Regions from separate parts of the Streptomyces sp. NPDC048018 genome, predicted to be linked through region 2. Evidence: riboswitches for the same ligand, from Rfam matches in the RefSeq annotation. Region 2 holds a riboswitch; each other region holds the start of a gene.

Region 1 (2,188 bases), on a different contig from region 2:
GGAGCGGTTGCCGCGGGAGGCGAGCCAGCGGCCGATGACGGTCTCGGACTCACCGCCCTCGTTGCCCTCGGCCCACTGCGAGTAGACGTCGGCGGTGTCGACGAAGTTGCCGCCCGCGGCGGCGTAGGCGTCGAGGACGGCGAAGGACTGCGCCTCGTCGGCGGTCCAGCCGAAGACGTTGCCACCGAGGGAGAGCGGGAAGACGTGCAGGTCGGAACGGCCAAGACGGCGAAGAGAAGTCATGGGGTGGTCAACGGTCCGCACCGTCGGGCCTATTCCTGGCCACCGGGACCCGCGGGACGGGTCCCGCGGGGACGGACGTCAGATGCTCAGGCCCTTGGAGCGGAGCCAGCCCGCCGGGTCGATGCCGTCGCCGGACGGGGTGTGGACCTCCAGGTGGAGGTGCGGGCCGGTGACGTTGCCGGTGGCGCCGACGCGGCCGATGGTCTCGCCGGTGCCGACGGACTGGCCGACGCCGACCGTCATCGAGGACAGATGGCAGTACCAGATCTCGGTGCCGTCCTCGAGCTCCAGGACGATGCGGTAGCCGTACGCGCCGGACCAGCCGGCCGACTTCACGGTGGCGCCGTGGACGGCCTTGACCGGGGTGCCGGTGGGAGCAGCGAAGTCCAGGCCGGTGTGGTAGCCGGAGGACCACATCGAGCCGGCCTCGCCGTAGGTCGAGGTGATCGTGTAGGAGGAGGTGGGCAGCGAGAAGCCGGCGGCCAGCTTGGCCAGGCGCTCCGCCTCCGCCTTGCGCGCGGCCTCCTCGGCGGCCTTCTTCTCGGCCTCGGCGGCCGCCTTCTCCGCCGCGTCCGCCTTGGCCGCGGCCTCCGCGGCGGCCTTCTCGGCGGCCTCCTTCTCCGCCGCCGCCTTCTCCGCGGCGTCGGCGGCGGCCTGCTGCTGCTCGGCCTGCTGGAGGATGCGGGCGCGCAGGGTCTCGCCGGCGTCGGCCTGCGTCCGGGTCTGTGCGCCGGTGCCGGAGGCCGTGGCGTCGGTGGTGGTGTAGGTGAGCGCGGTGAGCGGCTGGGTGGTGTTGCCGACCGCGCCGCCCGTGTCGCTCTTGTCGTGGCCGATCAGCTCGCCGACGCCGGGGAGCTCGGAGGCGTCGGGCAGGTCGACGTCCGGCAGGGCTATGGAGACCGGGGGCTTCTGCTGGGCGGTGGCCAGGCCGCCGGCACCGACAGCGGCGATGACGCCGACGCCGAGGACGGTGGAGGAGCGGGCGAAGTTGGAGCGCTGCTTGACGACGCGGTGCCGTCCGCCGGACCGGCGGTCCCGCAGGGAGTCCTCCGTCGGGTTCCATTCCTCGCCGCCCGCGGCGCCCGCCGCACCGGCGGAGTCGAAGTAGTCGAAGGGGGCTTGAGGAGCGGGGGTGTCGGACGCCACGGAGGCGCTCTCCTTTCCTTCCTTTCGCCTACCGGGTTAGCTGACGGGTTCGGAGCAGGAAGGTCTCCTACGGGCGTGCCGCATGGGTGCGGTGGGGCCCGATTCACCCCAAGTGGTGGTTCCCCGGTTCCCTTGCGGGATTCGGCGCGTGCGCACGGTGCCGCCTCTTGCGGCGGCTGGGACGACCGCGCTGCGTTATCGAACGTTAATAGACCCGGCCACTCGATTCCAAGCCGTCCCTCTTGATCATTCACTGAATTAGGAGGGAATCGCCCGACTTGAGCTCCACTCAGATACGCGCCGGTAACGAGCCCCGTTTCTGACGTTACGTCAATGGTTATCGGAGGGACACCCTGCGACTACGAGCGGTCACCGAGCCCCCGGATCCCCCGCCGGCACGACCGGCATCGTCCGCCGCCGCTCCGGCTGACCGGCCGCCGGACGGCTCACCGCGAGCAGCGCCATGTCGTCCGTCGCGCCCCCGCCGGTGTGCCGGCGCACGTCCGCCACGAGCGCGTCGAGCAGTTCCTCCGGCCCCGGGAAGAGCCGCCCCGCGAGCCGCTCCCCCGGGTCGTAGAAGACCCCGTCCGCGTCCCGCGCCTCCGAGAGCCCGTCCGTGTAGAACAGCAGCGTCGAGCCCGGCGGATAGGACGCCTCGTCGGCCCGGTCCGGCCACGCGGCGAGCTCCCCCATCCCCAGCGGCAGCGCGGCATCGCTCGGCCGCAGCAGCTCGACCCCGCCGTCCTCGCGCAGCAGGAGCGGCTCGGGGTGGCCGCGGTTGACCACCCGTACGACCCGG
Region 2 (2,188 bases):
GCCAGAACTCCTTCCCGTCGGCGGGATCGCTCAGGGGTATGTTCACGTTCCGGACGCCCGGCAGGGCGACGTCGTCCCCCTCGAAGATCCGGTCGGCGTCGTTGCGGAAGTCGAAGACGGTGTGCAGGCCGAGGGAGGCGAGGAACGAGGCGTCCTCGGGCGTGGCGTGCGCCAGGTGGCCGCTGCGGAAGAGGCGTCCGGGGCGCACGGACCGGCCGTCCACGGTCGGCAGCCCGCCCACATCGCGGAAGTTGCGTACGCCGGTGAGCTCGGGCTCGGTCGTCGCTTGCGTCACGGTTGCTCCTGGTCTCGAGATCGGTTCCTGGGGCAATCATCCAGGTGGGAGGCCCCGCACGCACCCCCTCGGGAGGGAATGGGTGTTCTGTCCGAATTGAGGGTTTAGCGGTAACGCGCCCTGATTCCTTGGGAGATGAGCTCCGGGGCGTGAGCAGCGTCATAGACGTGACGGACCGTGCCTGATCGTCTTTTCCAAATTCCCTTCCGGAAAGGGAAATCGAGGGACCGTCATCCACGGAGGGTGACCGTGATTCCGGCCGCAATTCCCGGGATCGGCACTGGCGGAAAAACGGTGGCTTGTTCCCGTCGGCCCCGCTCGTCTAGCGTCGCGCTCAATCCGGACGGACCGCCTAATCCTGCCGCCGACCGGAGTCCGCACCCACCCGTACGCGGCAGGAGCGGGGGACCCAGGTACCACGCCGATCCCTCGATGAAGGACGGCTCGGGGTGAAGTCGCGAACAGCGGCCGGACATCTCCCGTCCGAACCCGACAGCTCACCTCGCAGGCGACGGAGAGGAATTCGCCATGCCCGTGAAGGGTAAGCACCGCCGCCCCAAGGCCAACCCGATCACCCGCGGGTTCGTGGCCGCCGGAGCCGGAGGGGCCGTCGTCGCCCTCCCGCTCATCGGCGCCACCGGCGCGCACGCCGCCGAGCAGGCCGCCCCGGCCGTCACTCCGCAGCAGGCCGTCGCCGTCGTGGCGCCCGCCGCCGTGACCCCGGCCAAGGCCCCGGCCTCGGCCCCCAAGTCGTACACCGTCGTCCGCGGCGACTACCTGTCCAAGATCGCCACCGAGCACCACCTCGCCGGCGGCTGGCAGAAGCTCTACCGCGACAACCGCCAGGTCGTCGGCGGCGACCCGTCGCTGATCCTGCCGGGCATGAAGCTCACCCTCGGCGCCAAGAACACCGCCAAGGCCACGCACCACCCGAAGGCGGCCGCCGAGCACGCCCAGAAGGGTTCCGGCGACGCGACCCGCGCCTCGCGCAGCAGCGAGCGCAGCTCGGCCCCGGCCCCGGCCGCGAGCTCCTCGTCGTCGTCCTCCTCGGCCGGTACGCCCTCCTCCTCCGGCTGGGTCGCCCCGATCGCGGGCGCCGGCGTCGGCACCGCCTACAAGACCGCCGGCGCGATGTGGTCCTCCGGCTACCACACCGGCATCGACTTCGTCGCCTCCACCGGCACCACCGTCCACGCGGTCGGCCCCGGCACCGTCTACTCCGCCGGCGACGGCGGCGCGTACGGCAACCAGGTCGTCATCCAGCACGCCGACGGCACCTTCTCGCAGTACGCCCACCTCTCCTCGATCTCCGTCTCCGCCGGCCAGACCGTCACCGGCGGCCAGGAGATCGGCCTCTCCGGCGCGACCGGCAACGTCACCGGCCCGCACCTGCACTTCGAGATGCGGACCGGTCCGGACTACGGCTCCGACATCGACCCGGTGGCCGCCCTGCGCCAGCACGGCGTGAGCATCTGACATCACGTCAGTACCGCGTCGGTGACGCCGACACCCCGGAGGCCCGGTACCCCTGTGCCGGACCTCCGGCGTATTCCGGCTTGGGAGAATCTTTATCGGTGGCATATGTCACCCGACGTCAACCCCTCCTTACGGTCGCGTAGGTCACACCAGGAGGGGAAAAATGTGCTCCCGTGGCAGACGATTCGAGATCAACAGACAAGAACGCATTCGGGTCGTACGCGGCGATCGGTGACAGCTTCACCGAGGGCGTGGGAGATCCCGGTCCGGACGGGGCCTACGTCGGCTGGGCGGACCGGTTCGCGGTCCTGCTCGCCGACCGGCTGCCGGAGGACGCGGGCTTCCGGTACGCCAACCTCGCCGTACGGGGGCGCCTTCTCGACCAGATCGTCGCGGAACAGGTTCCACGGGCGAAGG
Region 3 (2,188 bases), on a different contig from region 2:
ACGCCGCCGCCGTCCGCGCCTTCTACGACGCGCACGTACGGCCGGCCGCGGCCACCGCCGTGGTCGTCGGCGACCTCACCGGCGTCGAGCTCGACAAGGTGCTCGACGAGACCCTGGGCGGCTGGACGGGTGCCCCGGCGGCGCCGCGCCCGATGCCGCCCATCACCGCCGACGACACCGGCCGGGTCGTCATCGTGGACCGCCCGGGTGCCGTCCAGACGCAGCTGCTCATCGGCCGCGTCGGCGCCGACCGGCACGACCGTGTGTGGCCGGCCCAGGTGCTCGGCACGTACTGCCTCGGCGGCACCCTCACCTCCCGTCTGGACCGCGTCCTGCGCGAGGAGAAGGGCTACACCTACGGGGTGCGTGCCTTCGGCCAGGTGCTGCGCTCCGACGGCGAGGGCCACGGCGCCTCGATGCTCGCCATCAGCGGCTCCGTCGACACCCCCAACACCGGTCCGGCACTTGGCGACCTGTGGAAGGTGCTGCGCACGCTCGCCGCCGAGGGCCTGACGGACGCCGAGCGCGACGTCGCCGTGCAGAACCTCGTGGGCGTCGCCCCGCTCAAGTACGAGACGGCCGCCTCCGTCGCGGGCACCCTGGCCGACCAGGTCGAGCAGCACCTCCCGGACGACTTCCAGGCGCAGTTGTACGCGCGTCTCGCCGAGACGGGCACCGTGGAGGCGACCGCCGCGGTGGTCAACGCCTTCCCGGTGGACCGCCTCGTCACCGTCCTGGTCGGGGACGCTTCGCAGATCGAGGAGCCGGTGCGCGCCCTGGGCATCGGTGAAGTGAGGGTCGTCACCGGCTGACTGAGCCGCCGTCACGCACGGAGGAGGACCCCGGCGACCTGGTTCGCCGGGGTCCTCCCCTTTGTCCGTATTGATGGTTGCTGTTGCTGAATGACCTGTGGCATGCCTTACAAAAACGCGGCTCTGTTTGGTGATTGACAGAAGATCGGCCTAGCGTCGGTCCGGCTGTCCGGCCACATGCACGACGCCGCACCCGCGGCAACGGACAGTCATCGCCGAGTCCCCCTGAGGCGCGAGCCTGGGGAGCCGGGGACCCACACGCAGTCCCTGGGGTGAATCGGACGCCTTCGCGCCACGCGGAGGGGCCCGTAGGAGACCTTCCTGCTCCGAACCCGTCAGCTAACCCGGTAGGCGAGAGGGAAGGAAAGGATCAGCCACTACATGGCGTTCACCCGTGCCACCGGGAAGCATCGTGGTCCGAGCCGTCTGGCGCGCCGTGGCGCGGGCGTCGCCGGCGTGGCGACCATCGCCACCGCAGGCGTCATCGGCACCCTCGCCTCCCCGGCGCTCGCCGCCGACACGGAGCAGCCCTCCGTCGAGGACACCGGCCTCACCCAGGTGATCACCGAGGAGTCCCTCGCCCAGCGGGTCGACGCCCAGGCCGCCGCGCAGGAGAAGGAGGCCTACGAGGCCGCCGCCCGCGCCAGGGCCGCCGCCGAGGCGAAGCGCAAGGCCGAGGCCCGCGCCAAGGAGATCCGGGCCGCCAAGGAGCGCGCCGCCCGCGAGGCCGAGCGCAAGCGCCTGGCGTCCTTCCAGCTCCCCGTCTCCGGCTCCTACGTGAGCACCGGCTACAAGACCGGCGGCTCGCTCTGGTCCTCCGGCAGCCACACCGGCATCGACTTCCACGCCGCCTACGGCACCACGGTCGTCTCCGTCGGCTCCGGCACCGTCGTCGAGGCCGGCTGGGGCGGCGCGTACGGCAACAACATCGTGATCCGGATGAACGACGGCACGTACACGCAGTACGGGCACCTCTCCGCGATCCAGGTCTCCGTCGGCCAGAAGGTCACCCCGGGCGAGCGGATCGGCATCTCCGGCTCCTCCGGCAACTCCACCGGCCCGCACCTCCACTTCGAGGCCCGCACCGGCGCCGACTACGGCACGGACATCAACCCGCTCAGCTACCTCCGCTCCCGCGGCGTGGACGTCTGACGGTCGCCTCCCGCGCAAAAGCCCCGGCTCGCAGCGAGCCGGGGCTTTTTTGCGTCCCTTTCCATCGGGCGGCATCGGAAATTCCGGCGTCCTGCAATAGAGTCGCCGGACAGGCGCCGCTCGATCTGGATTCGCGCGGACAAAAGCGGAGGTCGGACATGCGCATTCCCGCGCACTCGGTATGCACGGCGATCCGGGACGACATCGTCTCCGGGGTGTACGCG

The links. Region 2 has a riboswitch for cyclic di-AMP ahead of ACGF1Z_RS04915 (peptidoglycan DD-metalloendopeptidase family protein). Riboswitches for the same ligand answer to the same signal wherever they lie in the genome.
Region 1: it holds a riboswitch for cyclic di-AMP, as region 2 does, so the genes downstream of both, ACGF1Z_RS23250 (M23 family metallopeptidase) here and ACGF1Z_RS04915 (peptidoglycan DD-metalloendopeptidase family protein) in region 2, are expected to answer to the same signal.
Region 3: it holds a riboswitch for cyclic di-AMP, as region 2 does, so the genes downstream of both, ACGF1Z_RS26355 (M23 family metallopeptidase) here and ACGF1Z_RS04915 (peptidoglycan DD-metalloendopeptidase family protein) in region 2, are expected to answer to the same signal.

What each region holds. Positions count from the first base shown of each region.
Region 1 is NZ_JBIDBK010000005.1:712,551-714,738, reverse strand. Features, by position in the region: gene ACGF1Z_RS23255 (aldo/keto reductase) at 1-243, opposite strand, end outside; gene ACGF1Z_RS23250 (M23 family metallopeptidase) at 322-1,389, opposite strand; cyclic di-AMP (ydaO/yuaA leader) riboswitch at 1,401-1,546, opposite strand; gene ACGF1Z_RS23245 (PP2C family protein-serine/threonine phosphatase) at 1,759-2,188, opposite strand, start outside.
Region 2 is NZ_JBIDBK010000001.1:1,102,240-1,104,427, reverse strand. Features, by position in the region: gene ACGF1Z_RS04920 (tyrosine-protein phosphatase) at 1-295, opposite strand, end outside; cyclic di-AMP (ydaO/yuaA leader) riboswitch at 668-819, shown strand; gene ACGF1Z_RS04915 (peptidoglycan DD-metalloendopeptidase family protein) at 824-1,771, shown strand; gene ACGF1Z_RS04910 (SGNH/GDSL hydrolase family protein) at 1,945-2,188, shown strand, end outside.
Region 3 is NZ_JBIDBK010000007.1:118,783-120,970, forward strand. Features, by position in the region: gene ACGF1Z_RS26350 (M16 family metallopeptidase) at 1-812, shown strand, start outside; cyclic di-AMP (ydaO/yuaA leader) riboswitch at 1,016-1,181, shown strand; gene ACGF1Z_RS26355 (M23 family metallopeptidase) at 1,194-1,964, shown strand; gene ACGF1Z_RS26360 (GntR family transcriptional regulator) at 2,123-2,188, shown strand, end outside.